DNA from 3 places in the Janthinobacterium sp. GW821-FHT03C10 genome. Region 2 is predicted to be linked to each of the others. Evidence: predicted binding sites of a transcription regulator. Region 2 holds the regulator's gene; each other region holds the start of a gene.
The links. The regulator LexA, encoded in region 2, represses DNA repair genes until DNA is damaged. The targets are predictions, from matches to a motif close to ACTGTATNNNNATACAGT.

Region 1 (3,279 bases), on a different contig from region 2:
TTTGTTTCAGTAGTGCCAGGGGAACGCCATTCTACACTTTCGACGTGAAAATGCCGTCAAAAGCGCGGTCTGGCGCGGTATGTATCTTGTAGGAAACGCCGCTACAGGGCGGGAAACAGCTCCGCCTGGGCTGGCACCTGCCGCGTCACGACGGCCGGATCGGACAAGGTCGAGATGCGCACGCCCAGCAGGCGGATTTTCTTGTCAAATGGCACGCGCCGCAAACAGTCGCGGCTGGCGCGCAGGATGGCGGCGGCGTCCGCCGTGGCGCTGGGCAGGGTGATGTCGCGCGTCACCGTGCTGAAATCCTCGAAGCGCAGCTTGATGCCCACCGTGCGCCCCGCCAGCGACTGCTTGTCGAGGTCGCCCGCCACGCGCGTGCACAGGCTTTCCAGCTTTTCCGACAGGGTGGCGCGGTCGCGCACCACCTGCAAGTCGCGCTCGAACGTCGTTTCGCGGCTGACGGACTTGGTTTCCCGGCTCGTCTGTACGGGCCGCTCGTCGATGCCCAGCGCCGCCTGGCGCAGCCAGCCCGTGTACAGGTCGCCGAACTGCGTGCGCAGCATGGCCATGTCGGCCCGCGCCAGCTCGCCGATGGTGACAATGCCCAAGGCTTCCAGCTTGGCCGTCGCCTTCGGGCCGATGCCATTGATCTTTTTCGCCGGCAAGGGCCAGACCCGCATTTCGACATCCTCGGGCGACAAAATGGTCAGACCGTCGGGTTTTTCCAGGTCGGAACAGATTTTCGCCAGCAATTTGTTCGGCGCCAGGCCGATCGAGCACGACAGGCCCGTCGCCTCGAACACGGCTGCCTTCAGGCGCGCCGCCATGGCCGGCGCCTGCTCGCCATGTTCGGTCAGGTCGACATAGATTTCATCGATGCCCACGTTCTGGATGATGGGGGCAAGATTGGCCACGGCTTGCTTGAAGCGGGCCGAATAGTCGCGGTAAGCCTCGAAATCGGCGGGCAGCAGGATGCTGTCGGGCGCCAGTTTCGCCGCTTTCATGATGCCCATGGCGGAAAACACGCCGAACGCGCGCGCCGCATAGGTCGAGGTGGTGACGACGCCGCGCCCCACATAGTCGCGCATGCGCGCGAATTGCAGCGTGCCGTCTTCCTGCAGCACGGGCTGCTGCAGCCGGCCGCCGCCGATCACCACCGGCTCGCCGCGCAATTCGGGATATTTCAGCAATTCCACGGACGCGAAGAAGGCGTCCATGTCCAGGTGGGCTATCCAGCGGCGGGCGGCAGGCGGCTCGGGAAGTGGGGAGGCAGATGTGGTCAAGGGCACCTCGCGGCGGAATGCAGTTAAATACTGTTGTTATATACAGTATCGCTGGAAATGCCCGTGGATGCAAGCGCCGCGCCGTGTTGACTGAAATCATGATTGGCTTTTCTATTTAGCAAGAATAGAATTGCTGCACAACAACGAACCGAAGGAGTTGCCTTGTCCACCGCACATCACGCCTTGCGCCGCATTGCCGCCTGCTCATCCATCCTGCCGGCCCTGCTGCTGTCCACGCTGGCGCCATCCGCGCTGGCCGCCGACGCCACCACCACCGCTGCCACTCTGTCCGCGCCCATCGCCGCCAAGACGGCCTGGCAGGAAACGCGCCACGGCACCGTCGTCACGGACGACTACCGCTGGCTGCAAAAAAAGACCGATCCTGCCGTGATCGACTACCTGAATGCGGAAAACGCCTACACGGCCGCCGTCACGGCCCCGATCCAGCCGCTGGCTGACAAGGTGTATGCGGAAGTCAAGGGACGCATGCAGGAAGTGGACCTGTCCGTGCCTGCGCGCCAGGGCAACTTTTACTATTACACGCGCGTGGAAGCGGGCAAGCAATATCCGATTCACTGCCGCCGCCCCGTCGGCGCCGGCGGCGCCTACGATGCGCAGGCGTTTGAAGAAATCCTGCTGGACCAGAATCAATTGGCCGAAGGCCACAAATTCTTTGCCGTGCGCGCCTTCAGCGTCAGCCCGAATGAACAGTTGCTGGCCTACACCACCGACACAACGGGTTTCCGCCAGTACGAGCTGCATGTCAAGGATTTGAAAACGGGCAAATTGCTCACGGACAGCATGCCGCGCGTGACGTCCGTGGCCTGGGCGGCGGACAATGCCACCCTGATGCTGGCGCAGGAAGACGCCACCACCAAGCGCTCGGACCGCGTGTTCCGCCTGGCCCTGGGCGGCGCGCCGCAACAGGTCTACCACGAGCCGGTGGAACAGTTCGCCATCCATGTGGACCGCACGCACGACAGGCAGTTCTTCGTGCTCACTTCGGGCAGCACGGATACGAGCGAAGTGCTGCTGCTGCCAACGAGCAAGCCGCAAGGCAGTTTCCAGAGCGTGCTGAAACGCGAGAAGGGCCACCGCTACGGCGTCGAGCACCGCGACGGCCAGCTGTACATTCTCACCAACAAGGATGCGAAGAATTTCCGCGTCGTCAGCGCGCCCCTGTCCGCGCCGCAGCCGAAGAACTGGAAGCCCGTCGTACCGCACAACAAGGATGCCGTGATCCAGTCCATCGACGCCTTCCAGGGCTATCTGGTGGTGATGGAAAAGGCGCGTGCCTTGAACCGCGCGCGCATCTTTGATTTTGCGCAAAAGAACTGGAAGACGGTGCAGTTCGACGACCCCGTCTACCTGGCCACGGCCGTCGGCACGCCGGAGTTTTCGGCCACGCAATTTCGCATGTCGTACCAGTCGCCTGTCACGCCGCCCACCATCATCGATGTCAGCATGAAGGATGGCCAGCGCACGGTACTGAAGCAGCAGGAAATCGTCGGCGGCTTTGACGGCAGCCGCTACACCACGCAGCGCCTGTGGGTGAAAGCGCGCGATGGCGTGCAAGTGCCGCTGTGGGTCGTCTACAAGAAGGGCGTCAAGCTCGACGGTTCCGCGCCGCTGCTGCTGTACTCGTACGGTTCGTATGGCATCTCGACGGAAGCCACTTTTTCCATCAGCCGCATCAGCCTGCTGGAGCGGGGCGTCATCTATGCGCAAGCGCATATCCGCGGCGGCACCGACATGGGCGAAGCGTGGCATGAAGACGGCATGCTGATGAAGAAGAAAAACACCTTCCATGACTTCATCGACAGCGCCGACTACCTGGTGCGCGAAAAATGGACGAGCCCGAACCGCCTGATCATCCAGGGCGGCAGCGCCGGCGGCTTGCTGATGGGCGCCGTCGTCAACATGCGCCCCGAACTGTTCCACGCCGTGCACGCGGCCGTGCCCTTCGTCGACGTGATGAACACCATGATGGACG
Region 2 (3,279 bases):
ATACGCCGCGTTCCCAGCTGAACCTGAACCTGGCCACGACAGAAGCGTAATTATCTTGCCCGGCTAGCGCCGGGCTTTTTTTGCTCCGCGATCATGAACGATAAAAAAAACTACGGCTTTACCACCACCATCCTGCATAACGACCGCCGCAAGGGCATCGAGCACGGCTCCCTGCACAAGCCCGTGCACACTTCCGTCGCGTTCGGCTATGGCGATGCGCGCCAGCTCGCTTCCGTGTTCCAGGGCAAGGAGCCGGGCTTCCGCTATGGCCGCCAGGGCAACCCGACCGTGTCCGCGCTGGAAGACAAGGTCAACCAGATGGAAGATGGCGTGGCCACCCTGTGCTTCGCCACCGGCATGGGCGCCATCGGCGCCGTGGTGCAGTCGCTGCTGCGCGCGGGCGACCATGTGGTGTCGTCGGCCTTTTTGTTTGGCAACACCAACAGCCTGTGGCAAACGGTGACGGGGCAGGGCATCGATGTATCGTTCGTCGACGCCACCGAGGTGGCCAACGTGGCGGCCGCCATCACGCCGGCCACGCGCATCGTGTTCGTGGAAACCATCGCCAATCCGCGCACGCAGATCGCCGACCTGGCAAAGATCGGCGAGTTGTGCCGCGAGAAGGGCATCTTGTACATCGTCGACAACACCATGACGACGCCGTATCTGTTCCGCCCGAAAGCCGTGGGCGCGGGCCTGGTGGTCAATGCCTTGACGAAATCCATCGGCGGCCACGGCAATGCGCTGGGCGGCAGCTTGACGGACACGGGCGTGTTCGACTGGACGCAGTATCCGAACATCTTTGAGAACTACAAGAAGGCGGCGCCGGCGCAATGGGGTATCGCGCAAATCCGCGCCAAGGCCTTGCGCGACTTCGGCGCCTCGCTGGGGCCGGAAGCGGCGCACCATATCGCCGTCGGCGCGGAAACCATGGCCTTGCGCATGGACCGCACCTGCTCGAACGCCCTGGCCCTGGCCACCATGCTGGCCGCCGATCCGCGCGTGGCGGCCGTGCATTACCCGGGTCTGGCGTCGCACCCGCAGCATGCGCTGGCGAGCGACCTGTTCCGCAGCTATGGCTCCCTGTTCAGCTTTGAACTCAAGGATGGCATCGACTGCTTCGATTTCCTCAATCGTTTGAATTTGGCCATTCCCGCGAGCAACCTCGGCGACACGCGCACCCTGGTCATTCCCGTCGCCCACACGATCTTCTATGAGATGGGTGCCGAGCGGCGTGCCAGCATGGGTATCGCCGAATCGCTGATCCGCGTCTCCGTCGGCATCGAGGACGAGGTGGATCTGCTCGAGGATTTCCGCCAGGCACTCGATGTATAAGTCGCCGGATAAATGAAAAGGGCCGCAACAGTCATGCTGTTGCGGCCCTTTTTTCGTGCAGTCGTTTAATGCCAGCTGCGCATGAGTCCGACGGCCAGCCCTTCCAGGGCGAATTCATCTTCCGGCGATACGGTGATGACCTTGAAGTCGGGATTTTCCGGGAACAGTTCGATCACGGAACCCGTCTTCTTGTAGCGCTTGACGGTGACTTCGTCGCCGATGCGGGCGACGACGATCTGGCCGTTCTTGGCGCTGTCGACCTTCTTGACGGCCAGTAAATCGCCATCCATGATGCCGGCGTCGCGCATGGACCAGCCGCGCACCTTCAGCAGGAAGTCGGGCTTGGCCGAAAACAGGGCCGGGTCCACGTTGTAGCTCGCTTCCAGGTTTTCCTGTGCCAGGATGGGCGAGCCTGCCGCCACGCGGCCGATCAGGGGCAGCGACATCAGCAGCGCTGCCGGCACTTTCGATGGCAGGGCTTCAGCCGCCGCGCCGATCAGGCGGATGCCGCGCGAGGTGCCGGGCGAAATCTCGATGGCGCCCTTGCGGGCCAGGGCCTGCAAATGCTCTTCGGCCGCGTTGGCCGATTTGAAACCCAGTTCATTGGCGATTTCGGCACGGGTGGGAGGAAAGCCCGTGTTTTCAATCGCGTCCTTGATCAGGTTCAGGATTTGTTCTTGTCGTGCTGTCAGCTTGATCATGAGCGGTGGGTGCATACTGAAATGCTGTCTATATGAACAGACTGTATTTTTGTACAGTATCGCCCACTATGCAAGGGGATTTGCGTGTTTTCGGCGAATTTCGCAAGAAATACTTGTCCATGGGCGGAAAGCGCGTTCGCGCGCGGTCTTTTCGGGCGCTGGCGCAAGCAATGATTGAAACGTTTGCAAAAGGCGGTTATAATCTTCGGCTGACCTTCCCACACCCGTCTTGACGCCGGGGTGGGCGATTATCAATCCGACCTGAAGGAGTTTGCATGCGTCATTATGAAATAGTCTTTATCGTCCATCCGGACCAAAGCGAGCAAGTGCCCGCGATGATCGAACGCTACAAAGCCAGCGTAACCACCCGCGGCGGTTCGGTTCACCGCGTGGAAGATTGGGGCCGCCGCCAAATGGCTTACTCGATCCAAAAGCTGCCTAAAGCACACTACATCTGCCTGAACATCGAATGCGACAACGAGACCCTGGTCGAGTTGGAAACAGCATTCAAATTCAATGATGCCGTGTTGCGTCACCTGACCGTTAAAATGAAGAAAGCTGAAACAGCTCCTTCGCCGATGATGAAATCGGTACAACGCGAAGACGCGGCCAAAAGCCACCGCACCGAAGCACCAGCAGCCGCTCCAGCCGCAGCCGCTTAATTTTTGACCAGGATCGTGCGCTGAACCAGCTACAAGTCACCGCCATCATTGCCGAGCGCGAAATATTGCGCTATACCCCGGCAGGGCTGCCGATTGTGAATGCAGTATTGCAACACAGTTCGCAGCAGATGGAAGCAGGGATTGCCCGTTTGACCGAGTTTGATGTTGCCGCGCTAGCCGCTGGCGAAATTTCAGGCCGGTTCAGTCAGGCAAGCTTGGGCGGGGTGTATCAGTTCACGGGTTTCCTGGCCAGGAAGAGCCGCAACAGCAAGAGTTTGGTGTTTCACATCATTGATTTTAGTGCAGTCATTCCCGACTAGCGCATTTTAGATACAGGAGCCTGACATGGCATTCGGTAAAAAGTTCGACAAAAATAAGCTCAAGCTTAAAGAAAAACGCAAACAGCAAAACCCTTTGTTCAAACGTAAGAAGTTCTGCCGCTTCACGGCAGCTCACGTTGAGCAAGTCGACTACAAAGACGTCGACACGCTGAAAGACTTCGTCCAGGAAAACGGCAAGATCATGCCAGCACGCCTGACCGGTACCAAAGCGCACTACCAGCGCCAAGTCGACACCGCAAT
Region 3 (3,279 bases), on a different contig from region 2:
ATCGTCAACAGGCCCAACTTGGCGGCCTTGGCGGCGACGGAATCGCGGCGGCGAATATCTGCAAGATGCCGTTCAGGATGGACGGCCGCGCGCGCACTCGCCATGTCGCTCAGGGCAGCAGCTGTCGCCGCCTGACGATCGACCTTGCGATCGAGCGCCTCGAAATCTACGCCGGGGTTCTGGCCGACATTGCCGATGGTGCGCGCCGCATTGGTTTTGGCCTTGGCAACCTTGCTGCGCGCTTCAAGCAGGGTGGCGGCCGTATCGCGCTGTTGCTTCTGCATGCGCAGCTCGGCAAGCTGTTGGTTCAGCACGGTGAGCGACGGTGCCAGGTCGTTGGCGTTCTTCTCATACGCCTGCGCGCGCTCCTCCGCCAGCACCTGGTTATTGATCGCACCCAGAGCCTCCTCGCGGCGGCCGTCGTTGGCCGCCGTGCGGGCAACTTCGTCCCACTTGTTTGCGTCCTTCAAGGCGGTTTGATGGTCCTTTCTCATCAGGCGCAATTCGGCATCGACGGCAGCTATGCTGTCCTCCGCCTTGCCGATCTGTTGCTCCAGTTCGCGCACGCCCTGACGCGCCATGCGTCCGACATCACTATTGTTATCGACGACATCATGCAGCACGCCGGTCAGTTGTATCCAGATTTTTTTCAGCAATCCAAACATGTCGATTCCCCCTAATAACGAGCATCTGTACTTCGCTATAGTTGCATCCAATGTGCATCCATAGCGAATCCATCGTGCATCCCACTATCTGCAAAGTCAATCCTCAATCCTGTAAAAACAATGCTCTTTGCGATGGATCAAGGCTCACTTTCTCGTGAGAAATCTAAGGACGTGAAACCGTAGCGGAAGGGAGATGAAAATGAGGGTGGAGCTTGCGACGCAGGCATGGCACGGTTGGCATCCGTGCGCCCAGATAGGGGATGGACCAGGCATGGAACGATGGTGAGCCTTTGAAAAGTAGTTTTATTGAGTATTTTCCTCAAACTGGGCACTGATTTCGAAACATACCTGCGGCAAATTCTCCGACCAGGCCAACAGCCAGGAGGTTGGCCTTGGCGACACTTACCGACTTTAGGAACGCTCCAAATATCCGGCCACTCATCTTGGGCTCAAACCCAGTTCTGTTATCCGCCCAGAACGATTTTCCGATTCAAAATGCGGGCTTTGGCCCTATAGGCGCATAACCACCAGAACTGCATTGATAGTCCCACCCACAGTGCTCAGAACAAACCAAAATGGTCAGGTTGTGTTCTCGAACATTCTTGTAGCGCGCCGCACCACACCGAGGGCACTTGCAGCTCGAACTGAAGTTTGCGCAGCAACAAATATGAAATGATGCTTCCCTATTTACTCTCTTGCACCATCGCAACTATTAGTTTCAATTCAAGAAATTCATGGACCTTGCAGTTTTTGACGTTCTCAGCCTATACTGTGTTTATGTACAGTAGTTTGAGACTAATCAATAACCTCGCTCGCCAGTCGCCATGCTTTCACCGCCCCTTCAACGCACCAGCACCACCGCATTGGCCAATAGCGCCCTGCTGCGTGACGTCTGGCGGGCAAGTGAACTGAGTCGAGGAACAAGCAGCACCGTCACTACCGGTCACAGCGCCTTGGATCGCGAGCTTCCGGGCAACGGTTGGCCGCAATCGACCTTCACGGAGTTGCTAGTTCAGCAAGCTGGTATCGGGGAAATGCACTTGTTACGGCCAGTGCTGGCGCAATTGTCGCAACAACGTCGGATCGCCCTGGTGCAGCCGCCGTACTTGCCCAACTCCGCCGCCTGCAAGTTCATGGACCTGAGCTGCGCGAACCTGCTCTGGATACGCGCCCCCAGCACCGCCGATGCGCTCTGGTCCACGGAGCAGATCCTGCGCAATGGCAGCTGCGGTGCGGTATTGCTGTGGCAGACGAATATCCGCGACGAAGCACTGCGGCGCCTCAATCTGGCGGCACAGACCACCGAGACGTTCTTCTGGCTGGTCCGGCCGATGAGCGCAGCGGCAGATGCGTCACCAGCGCCGTTGCGCCTGGCATTGCGCCCTGCCGCCGGTGGCATTTCCACTCACATTGTTAAACGGCGTGGCCCACATCATGAGGCGCCACTCTTTATCCCGCTGGCTGACATGCCGGCCCGTCAACGATTTTTGGACGATCAAAATGCGGTTCTGGTTCAGCGTACACCTCCCACTGTTGCCTCTCGAATGCCTCAGGCCGCGCTGGTGTGAGCCGGGGCCGTATGCGGTGGTCGACAAGGGCCGCATTATCACGGTCTCGCAACAAGCCTATGCCGAAGGCGTGCGTATCGGCATGCGCCCTGGCGGCGTGGCGGCTGTCTCGCCAGATACCGTGATCCTGGAGCGTAATGTTGAGCGTGAATTGATCACCAGCAATGCCATCGCGCTCGCCCTCCTCCAGTTCACCCCGGAAGTGGCGCATGCCGGCGACTTCAGCCTGCTGCTGGACGTGACCGCCAGCTTGCGCCTATTTAACGGACGCGCCGCCATCAGCCGGCGCATTCGCGCTGCCCTGCAAGCGCTTGGGGTGACTTCACAACTCGGCACGGCGCCGACGGCCATGGGGGCCTGGCTGCTGTCGCGCTGGCAGCCCGCCAAACGCCAGATCATTCTGCGGCGCACCGTGCACATGCGCTCACTCGAGCGCCAGCTCGATCGCATGCCCTGCGCGTATCTGCCCGGCACGGCAAATCACCTGGAGTGGCTCACCGACATTGGTGCTGATCGTCTGGCGGCGCTACGGCGCCTGCCCCGCCCTGGCATTCAACGCAGGATGAACAAGCAAGTGCTCGATGAGCTCGACCGTGCCTATGGGCTCGCTCCTGAACTGTTTGCATGGATCGCCATCCCCGAGACCTTCTCTGCGCGCATCGAAACCTTTGACCGGATCGAACACGCTGATGCCCTGCTGGACGGCGCCACTGGCCTGCTGCAGCAATTTGTCGGCTGGCTGGTCGCGCGCCAGCAGGCGGTGAGCGTTTTTGTTCTGCTGCTGGAGCATGAGCGCGGCAAGACTGCGATCCCGCCCACGCCGATCGAGATCGGATTGGCGGAGCCGACCTGGCGCGATGAACACCTGATACGGCTGCTGAAGGAGCGCCTGGCGCGCACGGAACTGGTTGCCCCGGTCATCGCCCTGCGCCTGGAAGCGCGCCTGCTCACCGCGATGGCGCCACCGACACAAGACCTGTTTCCCGACCCGGGCGGCAACCCCGCCGACTATAAGCGCCTACTGGAATTACTCAGTGCCCGTCTTG

Region 1: the regulator LexA is predicted to act here: its motif matches at 1,316-1,333, upstream of dinB (DNA polymerase IV).
Region 3: the regulator LexA is predicted to act here: its motif matches at 1,434-1,451, upstream of imuA (translesion DNA synthesis-associated protein ImuA).

Annotation. Positions count from the first base shown of each region.
Region 1 covers NZ_JBWKUN010000011.1:127,495-130,773, reverse strand. Annotated here, with positions in the region: gene dinB (DNA polymerase IV) at 102-1,286, opposite strand; gene AC07VH_RS27760 (S9 family peptidase) at 1,449-3,279, shown strand, end outside.
Region 2 covers NZ_JBWKUN010000007.1:15,664-18,942, reverse strand. Annotated here, with positions in the region: gene purF (amidophosphoribosyltransferase) at 1-50, shown strand, start outside; gene AC07VH_RS22135 (cystathionine gamma-synthase family protein) at 94-1,335, shown strand; gene lexA (transcriptional repressor LexA) at 1,401-2,036, opposite strand; gene rpsF (30S ribosomal protein S6) at 2,312-2,698, shown strand; gene priB (primosomal replication protein N) at 2,719-3,018, shown strand; gene rpsR (30S ribosomal protein S18) at 3,044-3,279, shown strand, end outside.
Region 3 covers NZ_JBWKUN010000013.1:31,657-34,935, forward strand. Annotated here, with positions in the region: gene AC07VH_RS28860 (PspA/IM30 family protein) at 1-665, opposite strand, end outside; gene imuA (translesion DNA synthesis-associated protein ImuA) at 1,490-2,233, shown strand; gene AC07VH_RS28870 (Y-family DNA polymerase) at 2,166-3,279, shown strand, end outside.